2 regions of the Microbacterium sp. 71-23 genome follow, and region 1 is predicted to be linked to the other one. Evidence: riboswitches for the same ligand, from Rfam matches in the RefSeq annotation. Region 1 holds a riboswitch; the other holds the start of a gene.
The links. Region 1 has a riboswitch for glycine ahead of gcvT (glycine cleavage system aminomethyltransferase GcvT). Riboswitches for the same ligand answer to the same signal wherever they lie in the genome.
Positions count from the first base shown of each region.

Region 2: another riboswitch for glycine. It lies ahead of gcvT (glycine cleavage system aminomethyltransferase GcvT); the one in region 1 lies ahead of gcvT (glycine cleavage system aminomethyltransferase GcvT).

Region 1 covers NZ_MKSL01000041.1:365-4,747, reverse strand. The annotation lists partial or broken gene BGO15_RS13220 (glycine dehydrogenase) at 1-1,418, opposite strand, end outside; gene gcvH (glycine cleavage system protein GcvH) at 1,436-1,819, opposite strand; gene gcvT (glycine cleavage system aminomethyltransferase GcvT) at 1,816-2,949, opposite strand; glycine riboswitch at 2,998-3,104, opposite strand; glycine riboswitch at 3,106-3,201, opposite strand; gene BGO15_RS13205 (MarP family serine protease) at 3,281-4,383, opposite strand, start outside.
Region 2 covers NZ_MKSL01000036.1:110,776-137,323, forward strand. The annotation lists gene BGO15_RS12220 (ABC transporter permease) at 1-564, opposite strand, end outside; gene BGO15_RS12225 (ABC transporter permease) at 564-2,099, opposite strand; gene BGO15_RS12230 (ABC transporter family substrate-binding protein) at 2,224-3,990, opposite strand; gene BGO15_RS12235 (CPBP family intramembrane glutamic endopeptidase) at 4,234-5,046, shown strand; gene BGO15_RS12240 (hypothetical protein) at 5,270-6,232, shown strand; gene gcvP (aminomethyl-transferring glycine dehydrogenase) at 6,452-9,313, opposite strand; gene gcvH (glycine cleavage system protein GcvH) at 9,310-9,690, opposite strand; gene gcvT (glycine cleavage system aminomethyltransferase GcvT) at 9,687-10,811, opposite strand; glycine riboswitch at 10,857-10,966, opposite strand; glycine riboswitch at 10,967-11,063, opposite strand; gene BGO15_RS12260 (MarP family serine protease) at 11,109-12,287, opposite strand; gene BGO15_RS12265 (NUDIX hydrolase) at 12,463-13,191, shown strand; gene nadA (quinolinate synthase NadA) at 13,188-14,540, shown strand; gene nadB (L-aspartate oxidase) at 14,537-16,093, shown strand; gene nadC (carboxylating nicotinate-nucleotide diphosphorylase) at 16,087-16,947, shown strand; gene BGO15_RS12285 (cysteine desulfurase family protein) at 16,944-18,089, shown strand; gene BGO15_RS12290 (glycosyltransferase family 2 protein) at 18,086-19,030, shown strand; gene BGO15_RS12295 (ABC transporter ATP-binding protein) at 19,034-20,929, opposite strand; gene BGO15_RS12300 (DUF1345 domain-containing protein) at 20,976-21,617, opposite strand; gene BGO15_RS12305 (DHA2 family efflux MFS transporter permease subunit) at 21,737-23,203, shown strand; gene BGO15_RS12310 (hypothetical protein) at 23,266-23,397, opposite strand; gene crcB (fluoride efflux transporter CrcB) at 23,436-23,816, opposite strand; gene BGO15_RS12320 (fluoride efflux transporter FluC) at 23,813-24,295, opposite strand; gene adhP (alcohol dehydrogenase AdhP) at 24,492-25,562, shown strand; gene BGO15_RS12330 (hypothetical protein) at 25,633-25,983, shown strand; gene BGO15_RS12335 (YchJ family protein) at 26,012-26,353, opposite strand; gene BGO15_RS12340 (alpha/beta fold hydrolase) at 26,356-26,548, opposite strand, start outside.

The DNA of each region.
Region 1 (4,383 bases):
AAGACGGGATGCGTGAGGTACTCGTCCTCGCGTCGCAGCACCTGCGCCACGCCCGCGAGCGGCGGCGCGGCGGCGAAGGGCAGGTCGCGTACGTCGTGCTCGTCGGCATCCGGGAGACCGAAGGCCCACGCGACCGCCGCGAGGTCGTCGGCGGTGGTGGTCTCGTCTACGGAGACGCCCACCGTCGCGTCATCCACCCAGAAGAGCTGGTAGCCCTTGCTGCGCGCGCGCTCGATCACACGTGCGGCGGGGCCGGGGGTGGACACGCGGATCGTGTCGAAGAACGCATCCGTGGCCAGGGAGAGACCGTAGGAACGCAAGCGCTCGGCGAGGGCCTCCGCCTTGCGGGCGACGTCCGTCGCGATCGCGCGGAGTCCATCCGGACCGTGGTACACGGCGTACATCGCAGCCATCACCGCGAGGAGGACCTGGGCCGTGCAGATGTTGGATGTGGCCTTCTCGCGGCGGATGTGCTGCTCGCGTGTCTGCAGCGCGAGGCGGTAGGCCGGGTGCCCCGCGGCATCCTGCGACACGCCCACGAGCCGACCGGGCAGCTGCCGTTCGAGTCCCTGGCGCACGGCCATGTAGCCGGCGTGCGGCCCGCCGAAGCCGAGCGGGACCCCGAAGCGCTGCGTCGTCCCCACCGCCACGTCCGCGCCCAGCGAGCCGGGCGAGCGCAGCAGCGTGAGGGCGAGCAGGTCGGCGGCCATGACCGCCAGTCCCCCCGCCACGTGGGCTGCGTCGATGATGCCGCTCGGATCCCAGACCCGGCCGGACGCGCCGGGGTACTGCACGAACACGCCGAACAGCTCGTCGGGCAGCGTGGCCCCGTGCGCCAGGTCGAGCTCGACGAGACGGACGCCGACCGCCGCCGCCCGCACGCGCAGGAGGGCCTTCGTCTGGGGCAGCGCGTCCGCGTCGACCACGAACACGTCGGACGTCGCCTTCGAGCCGCGCCGGGCCACCAGCATCCCTTCCACCACGGCCGTGGACTCGTCGAGCATCGACGCGTTCGCGGTCGCGAGGCCGGTGAGGTCGGTGACCATGGTCTGGAAGTTGATCAGCGCCTCCAGGCGCCCCTGCGAGATCTCCGGCTGGTACGGCGTGTACGCGGTGTACCAGGACGGATTCTCCAGGACGTTGCGTGCGATCACCGACGGCGTGAACGTGTCGTAGTAGCCGAGGCCGATCATGGGCCGCGCGACCCGGTTCTGGGACGCCAGCGTGCGCAGCTCGGCGAGCGCCTCGGCCTCTGTCGCCGCGGGCGGGATGTCGGTGGTCGCGCGCTCCCGCACGTGGATGGATGCCGGCACCGCCGCCTGCACCAGTGCGTCGACGCTCTCGTAGCCGATCGCGTCGAGCATGCGGCGCTGCGCGTCGTGGTCGGTCCCGATGTGCCTGGCGGCGAAGCCGCCCATGGACGCGTCGACGGGGGTCACTCGGCGCCGCCGGTGAGTGCGAGGTACGCGACACGGTCGAGCAGCCCCGCGACCGCACCGGGGTCGACCCGCAGCTTCACGAGCCACCCGTCGCCGAACGGGTCGGCGTTGATCGCGGAGGGGTCGTCGTCGAGCGCGGTGTTCGCCTCGACCACCTCGCCGTCGACAGGCGCGTACAGCTCGCCGACGGACTTGGTGGATTCGATCTCGCCGCACACCTGACCGGCCGAGACGGTGGTCCCGGCGGCAGGCAGCTCGGCGAAGACGACGTCGCCGAGCTTCTCCGCCGCGTAGTCCGTGATGCCGACGGTCGCGACATCGCCGTCGAGCGCGACCCACTCGTGCTCGGCGGTGTACTTCAGAGTGTTGAGATCGGTCACTTCGTCCTCCGGTAGAAAGGCAGTTCGGTCACGGTGGCGGGCACGAGCGTGCCCCGTACATCGATGGAGAGGGTGCCGCCGGTCGCGGCGTGGTCGGGGGCGACGAGCGCCATGGCGATCGGATGCCCGAGGGTGGGACTCAGCGCCCCGCTGGTCACGACGCCGATCTCGGCTCCGTTCTCGTCGCGCACGGCGTAGCCCGCACGCCCTGCGCGCCTGCCTTCCGCCGCGAGCCCCACGAGCACGGGCCGACCTGCGGCCTCGACGGCGAGCGCCGACCGGCCGACGAAGTCGTCGTCGCCGCGGGCGACCGCACGCCCGAGTCCGACCTGGACGGGTGAGACATCGAGCGAGAGCTCGTGGCCGTAGAGCGGCATGCCTGCCTCGAGGCGCAGGGTGTCGCGGGCCGCGAGTCCGGCGGGCACGAGGCCGTGGCCCTCGCCCGCACGTCGCAGGGCATCCCACATCGCGAGGGCGTCCTCCGTGCGCACGAAGACCTCGAACCCGTCCTCGCCGGTGTAGCCCGTGCGCCCGATGTGGACGGGCACGGGCTCCGCCCCGGGCGACGGGACGAAGTCGGCGTGGGCCATCCGGTAGTAGCCGAGTTCGCCGAGCGGCGTCGTCCAGCCCGAGATCTCCGTCGTGTCGGCGAGGACCGCCGGCGACGCGGGACCTTGAACCGCGATCAGTGCGATGCGGTCCGTCCAGTCCTCCACGCGGACATCGCGTCCCTGGATGCGCTCGGCGAACGCCGTCGCCACCGCATGCCGGTTGCCGGCGTTCGCGACGACGATGAAGCGCTCCGCGTGCTGGCGGTAGACGATCACGTCGTCGACGATGCCGCCCGTCGTGTCCAGGACGAGGGAGTACTTGGCCTGGTCGTCTGCGATCGTCGACAGCCTGCCGGAGAGCGCGAAGTCGAGGAACGCGCCCGCGTCCGGCCCCGCGACGAGGAACTCGGCCATGTGCGAGATGTCGAAGATCCCCGCGGCCTCGCGCACGGCCCGGTGCTCGGCGAGGTCGGAGGTGTAGCGGACGGGCATGGACCATCCACCGAAGTCGGTGAACGAGGCGCCGAGCGCCTCGTGGCGCTCGCGCAGAGGGGTGAAGCGCGGTTCTGGATGGGTCATGAGCTCTCCCGGATCTGACGGGCGGGCGCCGGTCGACGCCCGATGAACTCCCCCTCTGTCATGAGCCTGAGAGCTTCGCCGCGGCCCGAGGGCCGCCTGCTTTCACCGTCGGCGGATCCGTCACGTGCAGCAGCACGGATCGCTTTCCAGAGCGGCCGGACGCGTACGGTACGCGGACCTGAGAGATTGGCGGGGAGGCTTGCTCCTTCGGTGCCGGGGGCGATGTGCCTCCGGCTCTCCCGCACGCGTCGTTCGGCCTGTCTTCAGTTGCGCGACCAGTGTATCCGCCGCGGACGGGTTCGCGTGGCCCCACGCGGGCACCTCGCGGGCATCATCCGGTGCAGCGCCCCGATGACACCGTCGACGTGAGCGTAGGGGCCTTCGCGACGACGGGTGACAGGACCGTGCTGGTCATGGCGTACCCGCGGTCGGAGCCGTCCTCGGCGCGAGCGAACACGACGCCGGCGACGGTGCCGGCGGCGGTGAGCAACGGACCGCCGGAGTTGCCGGGCTTGACGGCGGCAGCCAGGGAGTACACGTCGCGCGGAGCGTCACGCGCGTCGTAGATGTCCGGGACCGACACCGTCCCCCGGTCGATGACGCGGGCGTCGCCCATCGTGAAGGGACCGCCGTACGGGTAGCCGGCCACGACGGCGGAGGCGCCCGCGGCGAGCGCCGGGGTGACGGCCAGCGGCCGGGCCCCGAGGCCCCTCGCCCGGATCACCGCGAGGTCGTTCGTCGGATCGAAGTAGACGACGCGCCCCTCGACGGCCGACCGCCCCGGCAGCTCGACGATGGGCCGCGTCACGCCCGCGACGACGTGCGCGTTCGTCACGAGCTCGTCGTCCGCGATCACGAACCCCGTTCCGGTCAGGCTCATCCCGCACGCGTAGGCGACGCCGCTGATGCGCGCAACCGATGCGGCCGCCCTGGTCAGAGCCGGGTCGTCGAGGCGCACGGGCGGCGCCGTGGTCCCTGGCTGCGGCGAGAACAGGACGCCCAGTCGGGGCAGGCCTTCGCTGAGCACGGCGCCGCGCAGCTCAGCCAGGCCCGACGCGACCGGGGGCGGGACGAGCGCGTCGATGACGCGGAGGACACGGGACGACGCGACCGCCGGGGAGACCGTCGGGATGCCGGTCGTGGCGATGCTCGATCCGGCGAGCGAGATCACGAGCGCCGCGATCACGACGCTGACGCCGCCACCCAGGACACGGTCGACGACCCGGAGCGGGGTCGCCCGATCCACGCCCTTGCGCACCGCAAGACCGAGCATCGAGCCGAGCGCCGCTCCCCCGGCCAGCAGCACGATCGACGCGCCCACGACCGCCACCGCCCGCCACGCCGGGAGCGGGATGGCGCCGGCGATCAGAGGGCCGAGGCCGTAAGCGGCCGCACCCCCCGCGACGAGGCCGACGAGCATGCCGATGCTCGCGA
Region 2 (26,548 bases), on a different contig from region 1:
GGCGATGACCATCCAGCTCACGGCGCCGAGCATGACGCCGAGGATCCACACGCCGACAGCGCCCGCGTAGTTTCCGACGACCGCGGCGAGCACGATGGCGGGGATGACGATGAAGACATCCGTGATGCGCATGAGCACCGCGTCGACCCAGCCGCGGTAGTAACCCGCGATGGCGCCGACGATCACGCCGAGCACGACAGCGATGCCGGTGATGAGGATCATCACGACGAACGAGTTCTGGATGCCGCGCATCACCATCGCGAAGTAGTCGCGACCGATGCGGTCCTGTCCGAACGGGTGGTCACCGAGCGAGAAGGGCCACAGCTGGAGAGTCGGGGCACCGTCGACGGCGATGTTCGGATCCGGATCCGTGTAGTTCCACTTCCACCACCCGTGGATCGGACCGATCCCGATGGCGGTCGTGGCGAACACGACGATCGCGAGCAGCACGATCAGGGAAACGACACCGGCAGGGTTTCCCAGGAATCGCCGCAGGATCAGGCGGCCCTGGCTGACAGAGCGGTGGTCGACGGTGTCGACGGAGCTGGGCAGAGAGGTGGACATCAGCGGACCCTCACTCTCGGGTCGAGTGCCGCGTAACTGAGATCGGCGAGGAAGTTGAACAGGATGGCCATGAACGCGATCACGAGGAAGTAGCCCATGACGGGGTACACGTCACCTCGGCCGAGCGAGTTCTGGAAGAGCGCGCCCATGCCTGGGATACCGAAGATGTACTCGGTGATGATCGCGCCACCGAGCAGGGCGCCGAGGTCGGTCGCAACGAGCGTCGTGATCGGGATGAGCACGTTGCGGAAGGCGTGGCGCACCACGACGACCCGCTCGGGCATGCCCTTCGCGCGGGCGGTGCGGACGTAGTCCTGCCCGAGCACCTCGATCATTCCGGCGCGCGCGTAGCGCGTGTAACCCGCGAACGAGATCGTCAGCAGCGAGACCGTGGGCAGCAGCAGGTGGAAGAAGGTGTCCAGCGCGGAACGCCACATGTTGCCGGGGTCGTATCCGGGAGTAGACGACCCGACCGTCGCGATCGGACGCCCGTTCATGTCGAACATGTAGCCCGGGAACGACTGCATGAGTCGGTCGATGATGATCAGGAACCCGATGAAGAACGCCACCAGGATGCCGATGCGGATGTTCTGACCACGGTCGTCGCCGCCCACGAGGAAGCCGACGAGAGCGCCGACGACGAGAGCGGCGATGGCCAGGATCGCGATCGTGCCGACCGTGGAGACATCCAGCAGCGGCTGCACGGCGAAGTACGACGCGATGCCGATGACCGCCACGATGCCGGCCGTGATGAGTCCGCGGCGGTTGTAGATGCCGGCCAGGATCGCCGCGACCGCGGCAGCGATGCCGAGGCTCAGCACGATGATGCCGACCGGTCCGATGGCGGGCTGGGCGAACCAATCGGTTGCGCTCATGTAGATCAGGAGACCCGCCGAGACCACGAAGGCGGAGGCGGTCGTGATGATGCGTCGCCGCATCTCGCCGCCGACGACCGCCTGGATGATCAGCGCGAGCACGAGACCGATCACGATCGAGAGCCAGATCGGCACCTCTGGTGAAGCGAGGAAGTTATTGTACCCGATCGCGACGAAGCTCTTGAGCATCGTTGCCGCAAGGAACGACGGGAGCGAGTACAGGAACAGGCTGATGACGGTGAACGTGATGTCGAAGCCGCTGTTTTCACGGATGGCCGACAGGATGCCGGTCGCGATGCCGAACAGGATCGCGAGGATGAGTGCCGCGGTGACCATCTGCACGGTCGAGAGCATGGCTGTCGGCAGCAGGTCGGTGACCTGCGCCCCCTGGAACGTCTGGCCGAGGCTGCACTGCCCGGCGAAGGGGACGAGGCATTTGGCGGCCCCGCCGATCCAGATGAACCACCGCAGCGGCGGCGGGACATCCAGGTTGCCGATCTGGATGCGCGCCTGGATCAACTGCTCCTTGTTGGGCAGGATCGAGGTGCGCAGGTCTTCAAGGGGATCGGTGGACAGCGCCACCAGGTTGAACATCACGAACGACGCCGCGACGAGAATCAGAACGGATACGCCGATTCTTCTGAGGATGAATCCGACCAAGGTGTGTTTTTTCCTCGCTCACGCGCGGAGCTCACCGGGATCTTCCGGCTCACCCCGCGTCGGTGATCACTGACAGAAGTTGGGGGTGGCGCCCTGTTCGGACGCCACCCCCAGCATCATGACCTTACTTGGAGCTGGTGCTCGACTGCACCGACCACTCCCAGTTGTTCCAGATCGGTCCGGTCTGGTTGCCCATGTACTGGACACCCTGAACCTTGCTGGAGACGCCGTAGATACCGGCGGCCTGGAAGAGCGGCAGGCCGTAGCCCTGCTCGAAGGCGATCTTGTCGATCTGCAGCTGCAGGTCCGTCAGCTTGCTCTGGTCGAGCGTCGTCTGGGTCTGCAGAGCCTGGTCGTTCGCGGCGGTGAAGCCGTTGTAGTTACCGCCACCCTGGCTGCTGAACAGCTGGGGGATCTGGGCGGTGCCCACACCGGGGCTGATCCAGCCGAAGAGCGAGGCGTCGTAGTCGCCACCGGCGAGCAGCGACGACCACTTCGGGTCTCCGCCGTCGACGACGTTGAATCCGGCCTGCTTGGCCGACGCCTGGATCGCCTGGAACTCGTCGACACGGTTGGGGTTCTTCGAGTTGTAGAGGATCTTCACGGTCGGGGTCTTGCCCGCGAGGAGGCTCTTGGCCTTCTCGATGTCGACCGAGTCATACGCGGCCGAGCCGTTCTGCGCGATGGTGGTCGCGTACTCCGACTGGTTGGGCAGCCAGATCTGCGAGTCCAGCGGCTTCGCGTCGGGGTTGACCGGCTTCACGATCGCGTCGACGATCTGCTGGCGCGGGATCGTGAGGAGGAAGGCCTGACGCACGGTCGCGTCGCTGAACACCGACGACTTGAAGTTCAGGTCGAGGTGGTCGTACGAGACCTGGTTGCCCGTGAGGACGGTCGCGCCGGTGATGGCCTCGAGCGACTTCTTCGTGTCGGCCGATGCCTGCGGGTAGACGATGTCGACCTCGCCGTTCTGCAGGGCGGTGACCTGGGCCGCGGCGTCAGGGATGACGCGCATCACGAGCTTGTCGATCTGCGGCTTGAGGTTGCCCGAGTAGTTCGGGTTGAGCGAGAACTCGAGCGACTGACCCGGGGTCCAGGCCGAGAGGACCCAGGGGCCGCTCGAGACCAGGAGGTCCTTGTCGGTCGGGAACGAGGTGATGTCGTAGCCCGTGTTGATGAACTTCGCGGCGGCCTCGAGCGTGGCGTTGGGCGCGACCGGGTTGGTCGGGTCGCCCTTCGGCAGGCCCTGGAGCAGCTTCGTCAGGTCGGCAGCCGACGTGAGGCCGGCCTTCTTCGCGACGATGTGCGCCGGCTGAGCCAGCGGCGAGAAGAGGTTCCAGTCGACGTAGGGCTGGCCGTAGACCAGGGTGATCGACGTGTTGTTGTCACCTATGGTCGGGAAGGCGGTGCTGTCGATTCCCGCGGTCGAACCCGCGATGGCGAAGTACTGCGTGCCCTTGGTGACGTTGCCGTCGGCGTCGAACGTGGCGTCGTCATAGTGACCCGAGGCGATCGCCCAGGCGAGGACCATGTCATCAGCGGTGATGGGCTCGCCGTCGGACCACTTCGCACCCGACTTGAGGGTGTACTTCACCGTCAGCGGGTCGTCCGAGGTCTTCTCGTACGTGCCGATGTCGGTGTTCGCCACGACGTTGAAGTTGTTGTCGGGGTACTGGAACGTCGCGTTGGTCAGGTATGCGTACTGACCGTTCGTGTCCAGGTTGCCCTGCGGCGTGTTGCTGTTGAGCGAGGTGAGGTCGTTGACGATGGCCTCAGTGACGGTGCCGCCCGAGCGGGGCTTGGTGGTGGTGCCGCTCGTGGTGCAGCCCGCCAGCAGGAGGGCACCCGCGGCTGCTGCCGCGATCACCACTCCGAGACGTGACTTCTTCAACTTGGTGACTCCTTATGAGAAGGGATGTGGCCCCACACGAAGTCCGAAAACTTCGCATGGCGCAGATACGGAAACCCTAAGCACGGCCATCCGCCTGTTCAAAGCCGGACCGGAAACCGTTACATACCCTTAACGCGAATGACGGTGCGATGCGCAATCTGCACAGTCGGGGTGCAGAGCGGGCCGATGCGCCTTTTACCTGCGCATCACGGCGGAAGCGGCATCCCGTGAAACGATGCCGGGGTGACCGAGACGACGCGTCCCTTTCCCGCCGAGCGCCCGCGGGCCGAGGGCTTCGACCGCACCCGGCTGCGCTGGGAGGTCTGGCTCGTCCTCGGCGTCAGCGTCGGCCAGTGGGCCCTGTACTCGGTGCTGTCGATCGTGCGCACGACGATCGAGACGATGTCTCGCGGCCAGACGGTCGGCGACGCGCAGACGCAGCTGAACCCTACGCAGGACGCCGCGGCGTTCTGGGACATCCTCTACCAGTTCCTCGATGTGTTCTTCAGCTTCGTGCTGATCGCGCTGGTCGTCTACCTGCTGTGGAGCGCGGGCGACAGCGCGCTGCGACGCATCGGGCTCGACTTCCGCCGATTCGGCGGCGACCTGGGTCGTGCGGCGCTTCTCGCCGCGGTCATCGGCGTGCCAGGGCTCGGGCTCTACGTGGTCGGTCGACTGCTCGGGCTGACCCTTCAGGTGCAGGCGTCGCCCCTGGATGCCGCGTGGTACACCGTCCCGCTCCTCCTGCTCGCGGCGCTGCGCGCCGGCGTGCTCGAGGAGGTCGTGTTCAACGGCTACCTCTTCGACAGGCTACGGCGGCTCGGCTGGTCGTGGTGGGCGATCATCCTCACCGCAGCGGGTCTGCGAGGGCTCTACCACGCGTATCAGGGAGTTCCCGCGATCATCGGCAACGCGGTGATGGGGGTCGTCTTCGGCTGGTGCTATCGCCGCTGGGGCCGGGTGATGCCGTTGGTGATCGCCCACACCCTCATCGACGTCGTCGCGTTCATCGGATATCCGCTCGCCGTCTCGCTCTGGCCGGGCGTCTTCGGCTGAGCCGCCGCGGTGCACCGTTGCGTCGTGCCTTCCGGTGCACAAGTGCGCTGGAAGGCACGACGCGCGACCTACGGCCGACCGTGCGTCGCGGAACGCTCCGTCCCACGGCTGCGGGAGCGGGCACGTGGTGACGTTCCCTCCACCGCGCGGCGAATGCGATCGCTGTGCACCGGTGTGAGGGGATGCACGGTCGATCCGGCGGTGCGGCGGGCAGGCTGGCGCGATGAGCGTCACTGCGTTCCTCGTCCCCTCACCGGTCCCCCCCGAGATCGCCGACGACGATGCTCCGGTCGGGCGTCCGCGCGACCTCCCCGGGTATCACCGCGTCCGACGCGGCGTCTACGCCCCTCAACATGAGTGGGACCGCCTGGCAGCGCGTGAGCGCTACCTCACGCGCGTGCACGCCCTGGCGGCGATACGCCCGAACACCGTGTTCTGCATGGAGTCCGCGGCGGCACTCCTCGGACTCCCGTTGTTCGGCGAGCCGCGCCGCATCCATGCCTTCGCTCCCGGGCTGCGTCGATCCACCTCGTTCGGCGATGTCACCGTGCACACCAGCGCGACTGCCCGGCGCGTCGACGCGGGCGGTACGATCGCCGTCGTCGACGCGGCCGACACATCCATCGACCTCGCGCACGTGCTGCCCCCGGCGTTCGGCCTCGCCGTGATGGATGCCGCGATCGCCGCGCACCCGGCAGCATCGACGATGCGTGACGAACTGCAGCACCGCCTCGAGACGCGCGCACCTGCCCACGGGAGGCGCCGCGCGGAATGGGCGTTGGGGTTCGCGGTCGCGAACAGCGAGTCCGTCGGGGAGTCGGTCAGTCGAGCCGTGATCTCCTGGCTCGGGTTGGAGGCACCCGAGCTGCAGTGCGTCTTCCGGAGCGAGGGTGCTCGCGATCGAACGGACTTCTTGTGGCGACGGGCGTCGGTCGCCGGGGAGTTCGATGGGTGGGACAAGTACCCGACCCACGATCCGCGAGCCGCACGGGCCGCATTCATCGCGGAGAAACGACGCGAGGACCGCCTGCGACGCCAGCTTCGCGCCGTCGTGCGATGGGAGTGGCGGGATGCGCTCCATCCGCACCGTCTCGAGCGGCTCCTCGCGCAGGCCGGTGTGCCACGCACCGATCGTCGACGCCCGTCGCTGCTCGCCGACGTGGGCCGCAACCCGCGCTCGACCTAGAGCCCCCGCACGAGCCGGGCGCCCACCGGGGCGGGGTGGGCGCCCGGCCGCCCTCACGGCGTCGACACGGCACGTTGCGCGGAGGGCGCGGGGCAGCGCGTTGCGCATCGTGGCTTCTCGCGCGGATGGGTTGCGGCAGAGCGGCGGGCGCTGCGGCCAGGGCGGCGGCGGCAGCAGACGGGCGACGGCCACGCAGCCGCGGCCGCACCGACGCAGCGGTCAGGCGAACGCCTCCACGGGCGGGCAGGCGCACACCAGGTTGCGGTCGCCGAAGGCGTTGTCGATGCGGCGCACCGGCGGCCAGTACTTGCCGCGCACGAGGGATGCCACGGGGTAGACCGCCAACTCCCGCGGGTAGGGATGCTCCCACTCCCCCGCGATGACCGACTGCGCCGTATGGGGCGCGTTCACGAGCGGATTGTCGTCGGCGGGCCATTCGCCCGCGCCTACGGCGATCGCCTCCGCCTTGATGGAGATCATCGCCTCGATGAAGCGGTCGAGCTCGGCCACATCCTCCGACTCGGTCGGCTCGACCATGAGCGTGCCCGCGACGGGGAACGACATGGTCGGCGCGTGGAAGCCGTAGTCGATCAGCCGCTTCGCGACGTCGTCGACGGTCACGCCGGTCTCGTCTCGCAACGGACGCAGGTCGAGGATGCACTCGTGCGCCACGAGCCCGTTCTCGCCCGTGTACAGCACCGGATAGTGCGACCGCAGGCGCTGAGCGACGTAGTTGGCGGCGAGCACGGCGTGCGAGGTGGCGTCGCGCAGCCCTTCGGGCCCCAGCATCCGCACGTATGCCCACGAGATGGGCAGGATCGAGGCGGAACCGTAGGGCGCCGCGGAGATCGCTCCGCCGTCGAAGCTGAACCCGCCGGCGTGCTCGTGGCGCTGCGCCTGGTCGTGCGACGGCAGGAACGGTGCGAGGTGCGCCTTGGCGGCGACGGGCCCGACTCCGGGGCCGCCCCCGCCGTGCGGGATCGCGAACGTCTTGTGCAGGTTCAGGTGGGACACGTCGCCGCCGAGGTCGCCGAACCGCGCGAATCCGAGCAGCGCGTTGAGGTTGGCACCGTCGATGTAGACCTGACCGCCCGCGTCGTGCACCGCCTGGGTGATCGCGAGCACGTCGTGCTCATACACACCGTGGGTCGACGGGTAGGTGATCATCAGCGCGGAGAGCGCATCGGCGTGCAGCGCGATCTTCGCGCGCAGGTCGTCGAGGTCGACGTTGCCCGCGTCGTCGCACGCGACCACGACCACGCTCATGCCGGCGAGCACCGCGGATGCCGCATTCGTGCCGTGTGCGGACGAAGGGATGAGACACACGGTGCGCGAGAGGTCGCCGCGGGACAGGTGGTAGCCGCGGATCGCAAGGAGTCCGGCGAGCTCGCCCTGCGAGCCGGCGTTCGGCTGCAGCGAGACGGCGTCGTAGCCGGTGAGCTCGGCGAGCCAGCCCTCGAGCTGCGTGACCAGCTCGAGGTAGCCCTCGACGTCCTCGGCGGGCGCGAACGGGTGGATCTTCGCGAACTCGGGCCACGAGACCGCCGCCATCTCGGTGGCCGCGTTGAGCTTCATCGTGCACGAGCCGAGCGGGATCATGCCGCGGTCGAGCGCGTAGTCGCGATCGGCGAGGCTCTTGAGGTACCGCATCATCTGCGTCTCGGAACGGTGCGCGTGGAACACCTCGTGCGTGAGGAACTCGTCGATGCGCGACAGCGATGCCGGCAGGTGCGCGGAAACTCCCAGCGCGCCGGCGCCCGCCGCGCCCGCCGCTCCCCCGAACGCCTGCACGACCGCGTCGCGGTCGGCTGCGGTGGTGGTCTCATCGACCGAGACGCCCACGGTGTCGTCGTCGACGAGAAGCAGCTGGATGCCGCGGCCGTGCGCGTCCGCCACGATCGCCGCCGCGCGGCCCGGCACGCGCACGCGCACCGTGTCGAAGAACGCGTCGTGCACGAGCTCGGCGCCGGTCGACGTGAGCGCGTCCGCGAGTGAGGAGGCGCGGGCGGCGACCGCCCGGGCGATCTCCCGCAGGCCGTCGGGGCCGTGATACACGGCGTACATCGAGGCCATGACGGCCAGCAGCACCTGCGCGGTGCAGATGTTCGACGTCGCCTTCTCCCGCCGGATGTGCTGTTCCCGCGTCTGCAGCGACAGCCGGTAGGCGGGGTGGCCCGCGGCATCCTGCGACACCCCCACCAGGCGACCCGGCAGCTGGCGCTCGAGACCCGCCCGCACCGCCATGTAGCCGGCGTGGGGTCCGCCGAAGCCGAGCGGCACGCCGAAGCGCTGGGTCGTGCCGACGGCGACGTCGGCGCCGAGAGATCCCGGCGAGCGCAGCAGGGTGAGGGCGAGGAGGTCCGCCGCGACGACGACCTTTCCACCCGCGGCCTGCACGGCGGCGATGGCCTCGGTGGGGTCCCACACGCGGCCGGATGCCCCGGGGTATTGGATGAACGCGCCGAACACGTCGATGTCGGCGGGCGGCGGCGACTGGTCGAAGCTCGTCTCGTGCAGGTCGATGCCGACCGCGGCGGCACGGTGCGCCAGCAGCGACTTGGTCTGCGGCAGTGCGTCGGCGTCGACGAGGAACACCGTCGAGCGGGACTTCGAGGCCCGGCGCGCGAGCAGCATGCCCTCGACGACGGCCGTGGACTCGTCGAGCATCGACGCGTTGGCCGTGTCGAGCCCGGTGAGGTCGGCGACCATCGTCTGGAAGTTGATGAGCGCCTCGAGGCGACCCTGGGAGATCTCGGGCTGGTATGGCGTGTAGGCCGTGTACCAGGACGGGTTCTCGAACACGTTGCGCGCGATGACCGACGGCGTGTTCGTGTCGTAATAGCCGAGCCCGATCATGGGTCGCAGCACCCGATTGCGCGCGGCGAGCCCGCGCAACTCCGCGAGCGTCTCCTGCTCGGTCGCCGCGGACGGCAGGGCCGCCAGCGTCTCGCGAGGGGTGAGGATGGCGTCGGGCACCGCGGCCCGCACGACGGCATCGGCGTCGGCGTAGCCGAGCGTCTGCGCGAGGCGTGCGCTGTCGCCCGCCGTGCCGATGTGGCGGGATCGAAAGGCGTCGCTCATGCGGCGCCGCCGGTGAGCTCGTCGTAGGCGGCGCGATCGAGGAGCCCCTCGATCGCCTCACCATCGAGCTCGACCCGCACGAGCCACGCCGCGAAGGCGTCGGCGTTCACGAGCGCCGGGTCGCTGTCGACGTCGCCGTTCACCTCGATGACGCGGCCGGACACGGGCGCGTAGAGCTCGCCGACCGACTTCGTCGACTCGATCTCGCCGCACACCTGGCCGGCGGTCACCGTGCCGTCGATGGCGGGGAGCTCGACGAACACCACGTCGCCGAGCTTCTCGGCGGCGTAGTCCGTGATGCCGAAGGTGGCGACATCCCCTTCGATGAGCACCCATTCGTGCTCGGCGGTGTACTTGAGTGCGTCGCGGTCGGTCATGCGTTCCTCCGATAGAAGGGCGGGGTGGTCACGGTGGCGGGGATGAGAGTGCCGCGCACGTCGATCGCGAGAGCCGTGCCGGGGGCGGCGTGCGCGGGCGAGACGTAGGCGAGTGCGATCGGGTGTCCGAGCGTGGGGCTGAGCGCGCCGGAGGTGATCTCTCCGACCGCGTCGCCGTCGGGCGTGCGCACCTCGTAGCCGGCGCGGCCGGCGCGCCTGCCCTCGGCGACCAGCCCGACGAGCACCGGGCGATCGGTGAGGTCGGCGGCCTCGAGCGCGGCCTTTCCGACGAAGTCGGGCTTGTCGAGCACGGGCACGCGGCCGAGACCGGCCTGCGCGGGCAGGGTGTCGAGCGTCAGCTCGTGGCCGTAGAGCGGCATGCCGGCCTCGAGGCGCAGCGTGTCGCGGGCGGCGAGCCCGGCGGGCACGAGCCCGACCGGCTCGCCCGCGACAAGGAGGGCGTCCCAGAGCCGCGCCGCGATGCCGACGGGGGCGAGGAGCTCGAAGCCGTCTTCACCCGTGTACCCGGTGCGCAGCACCAGCACGTCGGCGTCGAAGGCGCGCGCCCGCGACCACGCGTAGTACTTCAGGTCGGCGACCGGGGGCGCGACATCCGTCAACTCGTCGAGGGCGGCGAGCACCTCGACGGCGCGCGGGCCCTGCACCGCCAGCAGGGCATAGTCGTCACTGACGTCGGCGACGGATGCCGCGAACTCCCCCACCCGCTCGGCGAGCGCCGCGGCGACGGGCGCGCGGTTGCCCGCGTTGGCGATCACGAGGAACCTTTCGTCGGCGAGTCGATAGACGATCAGGTCGTCGATGACGCCGCCCGACGGGGCGAGCAGCAGCGAGTACTTCGCCTTGCCGATCGCGAGGGCAGACAGGCGGCCGGCGAGCGCGGCGTCGAGGTAGGCGCCGGCATCCGCGCCGACGACGTCGAACTCGGCCATGTGCGAGATGTCGAACAGGCCCGCCGCCTCGCGCACCGCGCGGTGCTCGGCGAGATCGGACGAGTAGCGCACCGGCATGAGCCAGCCGCCGAAGTCGGTGAACGAGGCGCCGAGGGCGTCGTGACGGGCGTGCAGCGCCGTCGTGCGGGGTGTGGAGGTGGGGTCGGTCATGAGTTCTCCCGTGCAGGGGCGGGCGACCGTCGATCGACGGTCTCGAACTCCCCCTCTGTCATCGGCCTGAGAGCTTGCTCGCGGCATCCGTCACAGCGTCGGATGCGGCGGCTTTCACCGTCGGCGGACGCGTATGCGTCGCTTTCCAGAGCGGCCCGACCGGGGCGGTACGGCTACCTGAGAGATTGGCGGGGAGGCTTGCTCCTTCGGTGCCCGTCGCCGGCTGCGACGGAGCTCTCCCGCTACGGTCACGGGGCCTTGTTGACTTGTGCGGCCAGCTTAGCGGCACCGGTGCGCTCAGCGGATGCAGGCGCCCGACGACACGGTCTGCTGCATGCTCTCCGCCTGGGCGACCACCGAGGTCAGCTCGGCGGTGGTCATCGCGTAGCCGACGTTGGGGTCGCTGTCGCTGCGGGCGAACACGATGCCCACAGCCCGTCCCGACGCGTCGAGGAGCGGCCCGCCGGAGTTGCCGGGCCGCACCACGGCGTCCAGGGCGTAGATGTCGCGCACGTCCGATCCGCTCCCGTAGATGTCGGGCACCCGCGCCTCTCCCACGCTCGTGACCGAGGCGTTCCCCGACGTGAACGGGCCGCCATAGGGATAACCCTGCACCACGGCGGCGGCGCCGGCGGTGAGTGTCGCGCCGAGAGGGATGGCTGCGGCATCCAGCCCGTCGGTCGCGATGACCGCGATGTCGTTGTGCGGATCGTCGTACACGATGCGACCCTCGACGGCGGCGCGACCCGGGAGCTCCACGATGGGGTTCGTGACTCCGGCGACGACATGCGCGTTGGTGACGACACGGTCCGGAGCGATCACGAAGCCGGATCCCGTGGAGGTCTCGCTGCACGCATAGGCCGTGCCCGAGATACGGGCGACCGACTGCGCGGCGGCGTTGAGTGCCGGGTCGGCGAGGTCGATCGGGGCGGCGGCGGGTGCGGTGGCGGCTCCGTCGAGCAGCGCCCCGAACTGCGGCAACCCGTCGCTGAGCACCCCCTGGCGCAGCTGCGCCAGGGCCTGCGACAGCGGGCTCGGGGTGAGATCGTCGATCGTGCGCAGCACCGTCGACGACGCGACGGCAGGGGCGAGCACGGGCGTGCCCGTCACCACCACGCTCTGCCCCACGAGCGAGATCGCGAGGGCGGCGACGACGACGCTCAGCGCGCCTCCCAGGACGCGATCGACGATGCCGAGGCGCAGGCGGTCGACGCCGCGCCGCAGGCGCATGCCGATGGCGCCGCCGAGCGTGCCGCCCGCGAACAGGAGCGCGATGCCCGCCGCGAGCACGATGAGTCCGCGCCACTGGGACCACGGCACGACGCCCGACAGCAGCGGCAGCAGCCACCACGCGGCGGCGCCCGCCGCCACGACGCCGAGCAGTGCTCCGGCGCTCGCGAGGAGACCCCGGGCGATGCCACCGGCGAGCGCGCCGATCAGCAGGAGCACCGCGATCACATCGACGACGAGCGACATGGATGCCTCCTCTCCCGCCTGGATGTCTCACGGTACGACGGATCCGCTGGGAATCGTCCCGGTTTGCCTTCGAGTCATCGAGACTCTAAGATCGCTTCTGGTCATCATGACACTAACCATCCGTTCCGAGAGCGCCGCGTCGGCACCGTCCCCGTCGGACCCGACGCGCGTCGCCGTGTCGACCGTGATCTTCACCCTGCGGCGGCCCGACGGATGCGACCTGCCCGTGCTCTCCCTGCCGCTCGTGCGCCGCACCCGTGACCCGTACGGCGACTTCTGGGCCCTCCCCGGCGGATGGCTCGACGCCGACGAGGAGCTGGAGGATGCGGCATCCCGCACCCTCGGCGAGACGACCGGCCTCGCCGCGAGCTACCTCGAGCAGCTCTACGCCTTCGGCGCCATCGACCGCTCCCCCTCGCGGGTCATCTCGATCGTCTACTGGGCGCTGCTGCGCTCCGACGACGTCGACGCTCAGCTGGCCGCGCACCTCGCCGCCGGCGACGCCCCCGAGAACGTCGAGTGGTTCGACGCCGCCCACCTGCCGACCCTCGCCTTCGACCACAACGCGATCGTCGACTACGCCCTGTGGCGCCTGCGCAACAAGGTGGGCTACAGCCGCATCGCCCACGGCTTCCTGCCCGGATCGTTCACGCTCGCTGAGCTGCGCGAGGTGTACGAGGCGATCCTCGAGCGCCGCCTGGACCCTGCCAACTTCCGCCGCCAGGTGGAGGGCTCCGGAACCCTCATCCCCACCGACGACTTCCGCACGGGCAGCCATCGACCGGCGCGCCTGTACCGGTACAACCACGACGTCGAGCTCTCCGATCGCGGGCCGCTCGGCACCGCCCCGCCCGCTTCTCGCGAACAGTCAGCCACACCGCACACCCCGAAGGAGGCGCGATGAGCGCCGTCAACATCGCCCTGCGCCCGCGCGACGAGATCGATCCGTCGGTCGACCACGTCATCCAGTCGCTCGTCTCCGGCGGATCCGCCGACGCGACCTGCACGACCGACCTCGCGGCCAGCCCGTGGACGTTCGACGTGAGCGAGGGCTACGGGCCCGGTGCCTCGATGGGTGACGTCATCCCCACCGGGTCACCCCGCCAGGGCTCGCTGCCGCAGGAGTACCGCGACGCCGACCCGGCCGATCTGGATCACCGCATCCGTGCGGCGAAGCAGATGCTCGGCGACCGGGTCGTCGTACTCGGCCACTTCTACCAGCGCGAGGAGGTTGTGCGACACGCCGACTATGTCGGCGACTCGTTCCAGCTCGCGACCGCCGCGAAGGCCCACCCCGACGCCGAGGCGATCGTGTTCTGCGGCGTGCACTTCATGGCCGAGACCGCCGACCTCCTCTCCGGAGCGGACCAGGCCGTCATCCTCCCGAACCTCGCCGCCGGCTGCTCGATGGCCGACATGGCCGACATCGATCAGGTCGAAGAGTGCTGGGAGCAGCTGGCTGAGATCTACGGCGACATGGATGCCGCGGACGCCGACGGGCTCGTGCCGGTCATCCCGGTCACCTATATGAACTCGTCCGCCGCGATCAAGGGGTTCGTCGGCCGCCACGGCGGCATCGTCTGCACGTCGTCGAACGCGCGCACGGTGCTCGAGTGGGCGTTCGAGCGCGGACGCCGCGTGCTGTTCTTCCCCGACCAGCACCTCGGCCGCAACACGGCCAAGGCCATGGGTGTGCCCCTCGCGCAGATGCCGATGTGGAATCCGAACCGTCCCCTCGGCGGCTCGAACGCCGACGACCTCGCGGATGCCCGCGTCATCCTCTGGCACGGGTTCTGCTCGGTGCACCGCCGCTTCTCGGTCGCCCAGATCGACAAGGCGCGGGCCGAGCACCCCGGCGTGCGCGTGATCGTGCATCCCGAGTGCCCGATGGACGTCGTCGACGCGGCCGACGAGGCCGGATCGACCGACTACATCCGCAAGGCGATCGAGGCGGCGACCGAGCCCACGACGTTCGCGATCGGCACCGAGGTCAACCTCGTGCAGCGCCTCGCCGCCCAGCACCCGCAGCACGAGATCTTCTGCCTCGACCCGGTCGTGTGCCCGTGCTCGACGATGTACCGCATCCACCCCGGCTACCTCGCATGGACACTCGAGTCCCTGGTCGCGGGAGAGGTCGTCAACCGCATCACGGTGCCGGGCGACGTCGCCGATCCCGCCCGCATCGCGCTCGAGCGCATGCTCGCGGCGAAGCCGCCGGCAGGACGCGTCGAGACGCCGGGGAGCGCGCAGTGAGCCGCAGCATCCACGCCGTCGTCGTCGGCAGCGGCATCGCGGGTCTCACCGTCGCGCGCGACGCCGCCCGCGCGGGGGCGCGGGTCACCCTCGTCACGAAGGACGAGCTGGCCCACGCGAACACCCGATACGCCCAGGGCGGCATCGCGGGCGTCATGTTCGACGACGACAGCGTCGAGGACCACATCGCCGACACCCTCACCGCCGGCGCGGGCCTCGGCGACCCTGCGGCCGTGCGTGTGCTGGCGACCGAGGGGCCGGCGCGCATCCGCGAGCTGATCGAGCTCGGCGTCGCCTTCGACCGGGATGCCGCCGGGTCGCTGCGCAAGGGACTCGAAGCCGCGCACTCCTACCCCCGCGTGCTGCACGCGGGGGGAGACGCGACGGGTGCCGAGATCGAGCGGGCGCTGGTCGCGGCCGTGCGGGCGTCGGGTGTGGAGATCGTCGAGCACGCGTTCCTCGTGGACCTCGTCGTCGCGCACGGGAGGGTGAGCGGCGTCGAGCTGCAGCAGGGCGATGCCCGCCGCACGATTCACGCCGATGCCGTGGTGCTCGCGACCGGCGGCGCCGGCCAGCTCTTCGCGCACACCACCAACCCCGTGGTCGCCACGGCCGACGGCATCGCCGCCGCTCTGCGCGCGGGGGCCGCTGTCGCCGATCTCGAGTTCGTGCAGTTCCACCCGACCGTGCTCGCCGCGGGTGACGCGTTCCTCGTGTCGGAGGCCGTGCGCGGCGAGGGCGCGACCCTCATCGACCCGGACGGCCGGCGCTTCACGTTCGATGCGCACCCCGACGGCGAGCTGGCCCCGCGCGACGTCGTCGCCCGGGCGATCGCCGCCCGCATGGCGGCGCAGGGAGGCGCGCCGGTCGCGCTCGACGCGACCCGGCTGCACGCACCCGGCACGGCCGCGTTCCTCGCCGGACGGTTCCCCACGATCGATGCCGCCGTGCGCGAGCGCGGCCTCGACTGGGCGCGGGAACCCATCCCGGTGACGCCCGCGGCGCACTACCTCATGGGCGGCGTCGTGACCGACCTCGACGGCCGCACCACCCTGCCCGGCCTCTACGCCGTCGGCGAGACCGCCCGCACCGGGGTGCACGGCGCGAACCGACTGGCCTCGAACTCGCTGCTCGAGGGCGCCGTCTTCGGCGCGCGCGCCGCGGCGGCTCTGACCACAGACGCGGATGCCGCGTGGCCCGCGCCGGCACTCCCGGCGGCGCCCGCACCGCTCGAGACCGCCGCGCCCGCCGCCGACGCCCCACCGTTCACCCGCGCCGCGCTGCAGGAGCTGCTGTGGCAGCACGCCGGTCTCGTGCGCGACGACCGCGGGCTCGCGCGAGCGGCATCCGTGCTCGCCGCGTGGTCGCTGCCGCACGCCGCCGCATCGTCGGTCGCCGGATGCGAGGACGAGAACCTGCTGCAGGTCGCCGTCGCGCTCGTCGCGGCTGCGCGTGCGCGCACCATCTCGGTCGGGGCGCACTTCCGCGCCGACGCGGACCCGGCCGCAGCGGCGGACGCCGCGGCATCCGTCACCGAGGTCGTCGCATGCTGACCGCCCGCACCATCGACCGCATCGTCGCGCTTGCGCTCGACGAGGACGCCCCGTGGGGCGACCTCACCAGCGAGACGCTGATCCCCGCCGACGCGGTCGCGACAGCCGACCTCGTCGCGCGCGAGGACGGCGTCTTCGCCGGAGGCGAGGTGTTCGCGGCCGCCTTCCGGCTGACCGACCCGGCCATCGAGGTGGGTCTGCACGTCGCCGACGGCGGACGGTTCATCGCCGGACGCCGGCTCGCGACGGTGACCGGGCCGGCGCAGGGCGTGCTCACCGCCGAGCGCATCGGGCTCAACTTCGCGCAGCGCATGTCGGGCATCGCGACCCTCACCGCGCGGTACGTCGACGCGATCGCGGGCACCGGTGCGCGCATCGTCGACACCCGCAAGACGACCCCGCTACTGCGTGCGTTCGAGCGCCACGCGGTGGCCGCCGGCGGCGGGCACAACCACCGGTTCTCGCTGTCCGACGCGGTCATGGCCAAGGACAACCATCTGGGCGTGCTGACCGCGACCGGGGCAGATCTCACCGACGCGCTCCGCGAGGCGATCGCGAGGCTCCCCCACACCGCGCACGTCGAGGTCGAGGTCGACCGCGTCGACCAGATCGAGGCCGTCGTCGCGGCGGGGATCGGCACGATCATGCTCGACAACTTCACCGTCGACCAGCTGCGCGAGGGTGTCGCCACTGTCGCCGGACGGGCGCAGATCGAGGCGTCCGGCGGGGTGAGCCTCGACACCGTGCGGCAGATCGCCGAGACCGGTGTCGACGTCATCTCGGTCGGCGCGCTCACCCACTCGGCGCGCGCGCTCGACCTCGGGCTCGACCTGCGCATCGACCTCGGGCGATGAGCGGGCTCTACCTCGACAACGCCGCGACCACGCCCGTGCGCCGCGAGGTGCTCGAGGCCATGGCACCGTTCCTCACGAGCGTGTTCGGCAACCCGTCGAGCCACCACGAGCTCGGCGATGCCGCGGCGCGCGCGCTCGACGACGCGCGGCGCCGGGTCGCCGCGGTGCTCGGCATGCGCGCGGGCGACATCACGTTCACCTCGGGCGGCACCGAGGGCAACAACCTCGCCCTCAAGGGCATCGCGATCGCCGCGGCATCCGCGCGCGGCGCGCGCCACGTGATCACGACTCCCATCGAGCACGAGTCGATCCTCGAGTCGGCGCGCTACCTGCGCCGGGTGCACGGGTTCGACGTCGACCTGGTGCCGGTCGACGAGACAGGACGCGTCGACCCGGCGGAGCTCACCGCCCTGCTGCGCGACGACACCGCGGTCGTCAGCATCGGGTACGCGAACAACGAAATCGGCACCGTGCAGGATGCCGGGGCCCTCGCCGCAGCGACCCGCACGGCGGGCGTACCCCTGCACCTCGACGCCGTGCAGGCCGCGGGGTGGCTGCCTCTCGCGGGCACGGGCGCCGACGCGCTCGTCATCGCCGGGCACAAGCTCGGTGCGCCGAAGGGAACCGGGGTGGCGGCGATCCGCGGGCGCGTGCCCGTCGAGCCGCTGCTGCACGGCGGCGGGCAGGAGCGCGGGCGGCGCAGCGGCACCGAGAACGTCGCGGGCGCCGTGGCGATCGCAACCGCCCTCGAGCTCGCCGAGGCCGAGCGCGAGGCCTCTGCCGCGCGCGTCGCCGCGCTGCGCGACAAGTTCGTCGCCGCCGCCCTCGTGCGGCTGCCGCAGGCGCGTCTCACCGGCGACCCCGTGCATCGACTGCCCGGCACCGCGAGCTTCACCTTCGCCGGCACGAGCGGCGAGGCAGTGCTGCTCGAGCTCGAACGCCGCGGCGTCGTCACCTCGAGCGGCTCGGCATGCGCCGCGGGCAGCGACGAGCCCTCGCACGTGCTGCTCGCCCTCGGGGTCGACCCGGTCGTCGCGCAGACCTCCGTGCGGTTCACGTTCGACCATCACGGTCACATCGACCCCCAATATCTCGCGAACGCGCTCACCTCCGCCGTGGCCGCCGTAGGATCGGCCGGGTGAGTTCCCCGGCGGTGACCGTCATCGTTCCCGGTTTCGACGTCGCCGCCTACGCCGATGAGGCGCTGGCCTCGCTGCGTGCGCAGACCCGAGACGACTGGCGTGCGGTGCTCGTCGACGACGGCTCGAGCGATGCGACCGGGGCGATCTACGCGGCGGCCGCGGCATCCGACCATCGCTTCGAGGTGATCACGCACCACCGTCAGCGCGGCCTCGCCGCCGCGCGCAACACCGGTCTCGACGCCGTCACGACGCCGTACGTCGCCTTCCTCGACTCCGACGACCGCTACACCCCCGCAGCCCTCGAGACGATGCTCGGCACGCTCGAGGAATCCGGCAGCGATCTCGCGATCGGCGCCTACGTGCGCCTGCGCCCGCAACCCGGCGGCGGGTATGCGAGCGGACCCGTGCAGCCCTGGGTGAGCGCCGCGACCGCGCCCGCCCGCCGCGGCGTGACGCTCGCGGAGCACCCCGAGGCATCCGGCAACATCGTGGCCTGGTCGAAAGTGTCCCGCGCCGACTTCTGGCAACGCACCGGGCTGCGCTTCCCTGAGGGACGCCTCTACGAGGACCAGCAGGTCGCGCAGCGCATGTACACGCTCGCCCGCGCATTCGACACGGTTCCCGACGTGATCGTGGAGTGGCGCGAGCGGGCCGACGGAACCTCCATCACCCAGCACGAGAGCACGCTCGGGGTGCTGCGGGACTGCCTCGACGCGATGGCCGCGGGGCTGGCCGTGCTCGACGACGCGGGTCAGCACGCCGCCGCCGACGCCCGCGTGCGACTGATGCTCACGATGGATGTGCCGCGTCTCGCGCGCATCGCCGAGACGCATCCGGATGCCGCCTACCGCCGCGCCCTCGGAGAGTTCACCCGTGCGCTCACCGCGCGCAGCAGCGAGCGCGAGGACGGCCGCGAGGCATCCGTCGCCGCGACCTGGTGACGCTCAGACGGGCCTGTCCGCGTCGAGGTCGGTGACCGCCGCGAGCTGCTGGGCGGCGAGCGCCGCGTAGAGCCCACCGGCCGCGAGCAGCGACTCGTGCGTGCCCGACTCCACGATGCGACCGCGCTCGACCACGTGGATGACGTCGGAGGCGATGACCGTCGACAGCCGGTGCGCGACGGTGATGGTCGTGCGCCCGCGCGCCGCGGTGTCGAGGGCCTCCTGCACGATGCGCTCGGACACCGTGTCGAGTGCCGAGGTGGCCTCGTCGAGCAGCAGCACCGGCGGATCCTTCAGCAGCACGCGCGCGATCGCGATGCGCTGCTTCTCACCGCCCGACAGCCGGTACCCGCGTTCGCCCACGACGGTGTCGTAGCCGTGCTCGAAGCCCTCGATGACGTGATGGATGTTGGCCGCGCGGCAGGCCGCCTCGAGCTCGGCGTCGGTCGCCTCCGGCTTCGCGTAGCGAAGGTTGTCACGGATGGTCGCGTGGAAGAGGTACGTCTCCTGCGACACGATGCCGATGTCGTCGATGATCGCGGCGTGCCGCAGGTCGCGCACGTCGGCGCCCGCGAACCGCACCGTGCCACCCGTGGCCTCGTAGAGCCGCGGCGTGAGGTAGAGGATCGTGGTCTTGCCGGCCCCCGACGGCCCGACGAATGCGACGTGCTGGCCGGGCTCGACGGTGAACGAGACGTCGTCGAGCGTCGGGCGCGCTTCGCTCGACGAGTCGGGGTAGCGGAACGACACCCCCTCGAAGCGCACCTCGCCGCGCGGGCCCGGCGCCTCCGCGACGCCGATCGCCCCCGGCCGGTCGCGGATCGCGGGCGTGAGGTCGAGGTACTCGAAGATGCGCGCGAACACCGCGCCCGAGGTCTGCAGGTCGAGGGTCACGCGCATGAGGCCCATGAGCGGCTGCAGCAGCCGGGCCTGCACGGTGGTGAACGCGACGATGGTGCCCGCCGTGATCGTGTCGGCCCCGCCGCCGATCAGAAGGCCCGCGACCAGGTAGATGACGGCCGGCACGCTCGCCATGATGACGCCGACGAGCGAGAAGAAGCCCTGTCCGCTCATCGCCTGTCGCACCTGCAGGCGCACCTGGTTGGCGTTCTCCTCACGGAAGCGCCCCAGCTCGTCGCCCTGACGGTTGAACGACTTCGAGAGCAGGATGCCGCTCACACTCAGGCTCTCCTGCGTGATGGCGGTCAGCTCCGAGAGCGACTCCTGCGTCTGGCCGGCGATGCGCGCGCGCACCTGGCCGACCCGCCGCTGCACGACGGCCAGCACCGGCATCAGGACGACCGCGATCACCGTCAGGCGCGGGTCGATCAGCACCATCGCGACGATGGAGGCGACCACCGTCACCGTATTGCCGAGCACGCTCGTCACGGTGTTGGTGAGCACCGACGACACGGCGCCGACGTCGTTCTGCAGACGCGACTGGATGACGCCCGTCTTGGTGCGGGTGAAGAAGGCCAACTCCATGGCCTGCAGGTGGTCGAACATGCGCACGCGCAGGTCGCCGGTGACGGCGTTTCCGACGGTGGCGGTGAGCCACGTCTGCCAGAAGTTCAGCGCCGCCGAGAGCAGGAAGAGCGCGACAGTGATCGAGACGAGCTCGACGAGCAACGGGATGCGGGGTCCGCCTCCGGAGGTCGGGAACAGGGCGTCGTCGAAGATGCGCTGCACGATCAGCGGCGGGATGACCGCGACGGCCGCACCGAGCAGCACGGCGACGATCGTGAGTGCCAGGCGCGCGCGATACGGCCGGAACAGCTCGGCGACCCGGCGCCCGAGGTGGGCGATCTTCGGCGCCGACGCGTTGGCCCTGCGCTGCGCGTCCTGGTCGACCCCGCGGAAGCCCGCCGGCCGCGGGCCCATGCCGTTGGCCATCCCCATGCCCATGCCGCCGCCTCCGTGGCCCATACCCATCGCCATCAGCGGGTCACCCGAGGCTCGAGACGAGGTTGATGACCGTCGCGAGGATCACGGCGCCGAAGAGGTAGGCGAGCATGGTCTGCGCGATCACGATGCGCCGCACCTCGTTGGTCGTCACGTTGGTGTCGGCGACCTGGTAGGTCATGCCGAGCCCGAAGGCGAAGTAGGCGAAGTCGGTGTACATCGGCGGCTCGTCCTGGTTGAACTGGATGCCGCCGATCGGCTCGGTGTAGTAGACGTGCGCGACCCGCAGCATATAGTCCACCTGGATGAGCAGCCAGGATGCCGCGACGCTGACGACGCTGATGCCGGCAAGGGCCAACGCCTCCCACCCGCTGGCATTGCGCGCCTCGACCACGACCACGCCGACGGCGCCGAGGCTGACGAGGCTGCCGACGACGGCGATCAGCCGGGCCGTGCGTCGACCCGGGTCCTCGGCCGTCGCGTGCGCTCGGGTGTCCGCGGCATCCATCGACCACGTCGCGACCAGCACCCAGGTCGTCTGCACGATGGCGAGCACCGCCCAGGCCGAGAGGATGCCGGCCGCCCACCCCTGGAACAGGCCCACGACGATCCCTCCCGCCAGGCCCGCGACGATCGACACGACCGCCCGCACCCGCACCGAGGCGAGCTGTCGTGAATCTGCCATGCCCTCATCGTGCCACCAGTCGGGAATGGGATGTCTGTGACCACCGTTACGCTCATCACACGCCCGTCGCACTCCCGACGATGACGTCCCCGCCCACAGCCCCGAGACGAGGAACGCCCATGGCATCCACCGACACCATCCCCTCCGCACCGGCATCCATCACGCCTCAGGCGCAGCGCGTCATCTGGCTGCTCCTGGGTGCCGCGTTCGTGGCGATCCTCAACGAGACCACGATGGGCGTCGCGATCGACCACCTCATCGACGACCTCTCGATCACGGCGTCCGCCGCACAGTGGCTGACGACCGCCTTCATGCTCACGATGGCCGTGGTCATCCCGATCACCGGCTTCCTGCTGCGCCGCCTGACGACACGTGTGATCTTCGTGGCGGCGATGAGCCTCTTCTCGCTCGGCACCCTGGTCGCCTTCCTCGCTCCCGGTTTCGAGGTGCTGCTGGTCGCGCGCGTCATTCAGGCGTCCGGCACCGCGATCATGATGCCGCTGCTCATGACGACGCTCATGACCGTCGTGCCGGCGCACGAGCGCGGTCGCATGATGGGTCGCGTCAGCATCGTCATGGCGCTTGCGCCCGCCCTCGGCCCGACTCTGGCCGGAGTCATCCTCGACACGCTCGGCTGGCGCTGGATCTTCGGCGTCGTGCTGCCGATCGCGATCGTCGCGCTCGTCGTCGGCGCGCTGTGGATCCGCAATGTCGGCGAGCAATCGCACGCCCGCATCGACGCCCTCTCTGTCGTGCTGTCCGCCTTCGGCTTCGGCGGCCTCGTCTACGGCCTCAGCCAGATCGGCGGCGAGGGCGGGGCGGCATCGAGCCCGTCGGCCACCCTGTGGATCTCGCTGATCGTCGGCGTCGTGGCGCTCACGCTGCTCGTGCTGCGGCAGCTGCGTCTGCAGCGCGACGATCGGGCTCTCCTCGACCTGCGCGTCTTCAGCTACCGCAACTTCACGATCTCGCTCCTGCAGTTCACGATCCTCTCCTTCGCGTTCTTCGGCGCGATCACGGTGCTGCCGCTCTACCTGCAGCGCGCCGTCGGCGCCGATGCGCTCACCACGGGACTCCTGCTGCTGCCGGGCTCCTTGCTGATGGGACTCACCGGTCCGCTGATCGGCGCGATCTACGACAAGTGGGGCACCCGCGTTCTGCTGATCCCGGGCGCGCTGATCGTGATCGCCGTGCTGTGGGGCCTGACCTTCGTCGACGCGAACACCTCCATCTGGGTGCTGCTGCCCATCATCACGGTGATGTTCGTCGGCCTCGCACTGTCGTTCCCGCCGCTGTTCACCGCGTCGCTCGGGTCTCTCCCGCCGCACCTCTACGCCTACGGCAGTGCGATCCTCTCGACCGTGCAGCAGGTCGCCGGCGCCGCGGGTGTCGCGGTGCTGGTCACCCTGATGGCGACGTCCACCGCGAACGCGTCGGCCAACGGGGCATCGCCGAACGAGGCGTGGGCGTCGGGCACGCACACGGCGTTCGTCTTCGCGGCGGCGGTGTCGATTCTCACGATCGTGGGCGCGCTTATGGTGCGCAAGCCGGCCGACACGATCGAGATGCCGGGCGTCGGGCACTGACCTGCGAGTGATCGCACAGATGCCGACCCGGGTCACCGGGTCGGCATCGTCGTTCGGCGGTCTCAGCCGATGCTGCAGGAGCCACCGCAGCACGAAGGGGCTGCGTCGGCGTCGCCGAGAAGACTGAGGAACTGCGGCCCGGGGGTCGCGGCATCCGTCACGGTGTCGTCAGAAGACGTCTGCGTCGTGGACATCGCTCCATCGTACGACTGTTGCGGGCCTCGGGCTCCGCTCACACGAGCGCGCCGAGCACCGCGCCGAGCGCCGCGCCCGCGACGCAGGCGACCAATTGGCCGAACCCTGCCGCGAGGCTCCATCCCCATCGACGCTGCTGCGCGAGGCGCACTGTCTCGAAGCTCGCCGTGCTGAACGTCGTGTAGCCCCCGAGAAGCCCGGTGCCGCCGATCATGCTCACCTCGACCGGCAGGACGCGCCCTGCGGCGGCCGCCACGACGAACCCGAGCACGAACGAGCCCGTGACGTTGATGACAGACGTGCCGAGCGGATAGGGATGCCGCCACCGTGCCTTGACCGCGCCGTCGACGACGAAACGCAGCGCCGCTCCGACGCCTCCGGCAGCCATCGTCGCGACCCACAGCCAGATGACGGTCATGCGCGGGCCCTCCGCATGATCGCCGCCCCCGCGGCGATGCCGAGGATCGACGCGGCGCCACCCACCACGACCGTCACTGCGCCATAGACGAGGCTCGCGGTCAGATCGGTGTGCAGCAGCCCCTCGGCACCGACGGCGAAGGTGCTGTAGGTCGTGTAGCCGCCCAGCACGCCCGTGCCGACGAAGAGACGGATGCCGCGCCGCACCCCCGTGTCGTCGCCGCGACGCACGAGCACCTCGAGCAGCAGTCCCAGCACGAAGGCACCGGTCACGTTGATGACGAGAATGCCGAAGGGGATGCCCCACTCGGCCGGGATGGCGGCGGACACGACGAGGCGGACCCCCGTACCGATCGCGCCGCCGAGCGCCACCAGACCGACCGCGGCGGGGCGCAGGTGGAGCGGCCTCGGGATGACCGCAATGTCGTCGGTGTCGGGATCGAGCGGCAGCTCGCTGTGGCTGTCGCGCTGCGAACTCACTCGCCCTCCGGTTCCCGGCCGGACGGCCGATCCGCCCAATCTACGCCCGTCACCACCGCCACTCGCGCACGAACCTCGGCCGCAACATGCGGCAACGGCATGCAACGGGCCGCGGCGTAGCGTCGGCATCGCGACGGGGATCACGGAACCTCGGAAGGGGTCCGGGGCCGTTCCCCGACACGAAGGAGTGATGACGATGTCGATTCTCACCGACGCCCGTCCGAACCTCGATCGCGGCACCGTGCCCACCGGCACCATGCGCGCCGCGGTGGTCACGACCTCCGGCGAACCGCTGGTCGTCGAAGACGTGGCGATCCCGTCTCCGGGTCCCGGCCAGGCACTCGTGAAGGTGATCACGAGCGGCGTGTGCCACACCGACCTCCACGCGGCGCGCGGCGACTGGCCGGTCGCGCCGAAGGCGAATCTGATCCCCGGTCACGAGGGCTACGGCGAGGTCGTCGCACTGGGCGAGGGCGTGACATCCCTCTCGGTCGGCGACCGCGTGGGCAACGCGTGGCTGTGGAGCGCGTGCGGCGTGTGCGAGTACTGCCGCACCGGCTGGGAGACCCTCTGCCCCGAGCAGCAGAACGGCGGCTATTCCGTCGACGGCAGCTTCGGCGAGTACATGCTCGTCGACGAGCGGTTCGCCGCGCGAATTCCCGAGGGTTCCGACCCGTACGAGGTCGCGCCGATCCTGTGTGCGGGTGTCACTGTCTACAAGGGTCTGAAGATGACCGAGGTGAAGCCCGGCGAGTGGGTCGTGATCTCCGGAATCGGTGGTCTCGGCCACATCGCGGTGCAGTACGCCCGGGCGATGGGCATGCGCGTCGCTGCGGTCGACATCGACGAGGAGAAGCTCGCGCTCGCCCGCACCCACGGCGCCGAAGTCACCGTCAACGCGGCGACGACCGACCCGGGACCTGCCGTGCAGGAGCTCACCGGCGGCGCCCACGGCGTGCTGGTGACCGCTGTGCACCCGAAGGCGTTCGGTCAGGCACTCGGAATGGCCCGTCGCGGCGCGACCATCGTGTTCAACGGGCTTCCCCCGGGGGACTTCCCCGCGAACATCTTCGACATCGTGCTGCGGGCGATCACCATCCGCGGCTCGATCGTCGGGACACGCCAGGACATGATCGAGGCCCTCGACTTCTACGCCCGCGGCGAGATCCACCCGACGATCGCCGTCGAGTCGCTCGACGACATCAACGAGGTGTTCGAGCGTATGGAGCAGGGCAAGATCGACGGCCGCATCGTCATGAAGTACTGACCGCGGCATCCGGTCGTGGGCGGGGTCGCGCGGCGGCCCCGCCCTTCCGCTGCCCGCCTACAGTGGCCAGGTGACCGACACTCCCCCGACCCGCTGGTGCCTCAGCCGACGCGACGGCGCGGTGTGCACGCGCGCCATCGGACACGCGGGGCTGCACAACCGGAACGGCACCTCGCTGATGTGGTCGGATCGCGAGCAGGACGAGCCCGGATGCCGCGGCTCGGGCGCTACGGCGCAGCCTGCTCCCCGGCTCGACGATGGCTTTCCCGCAGGGCGAGCCCTCTGCCAGGAGTGCCTGGGGTTCGTGCGGTTGACCGATGCCGGCACACTATGGCGTCACGACGCGTTCCGCGCAGCACGCTCGGATCGCGAGGCCGCACGACGCGCGGCGTGGTTCAACGCGTTCGGGTGGGAGGGGTGATCGAGCGCAGCCCGACCGAACGGCCCTCCTATTGATCGAAGAGATCTCCGTCGACGTAGAACCAGCGTTCGCCGTCGCGAACGAAGCGTGACCGCTCGTGCAGCACGCCGAGGGTGCCATCCGCGTCGACGTAGGTGGCGCGGAACTCGACGACACCGTGCGCGTCGTCCGGGCCGCCCGCGACGGTGTCGACGATCTGCAGCCCGCGCCAGCGGGGCGAGTCGTCGAGGTCGAGCACGTCGGGCACCGTCGACGGATGCCACGTGTGCATCAGCCACGCGGCATCCTGGTCACGGAAAGCGGCGAAGCGCGAGCGCATCAGTTCTTCGGCGGTGCGCGGTTCGATCCGGCCGGCCGGGGTGTCGGTCACGGTCAGTCCCAGTCGAGGTAGTCCTCGATCGCCCACGAGGTGGCGCCGACGTGGGTCGTGGGGAACATGTCGCCTCCGCCCTCGACGGGCACGACGCTCACGAGGCCGGGAGCCCGATCGCGCAGCGCCGCGCCGTTCGCGGGCGGGGTGATGGTGTCAGCGGTGCCCTGGATGACGAGCACCGGCACCCCGTCG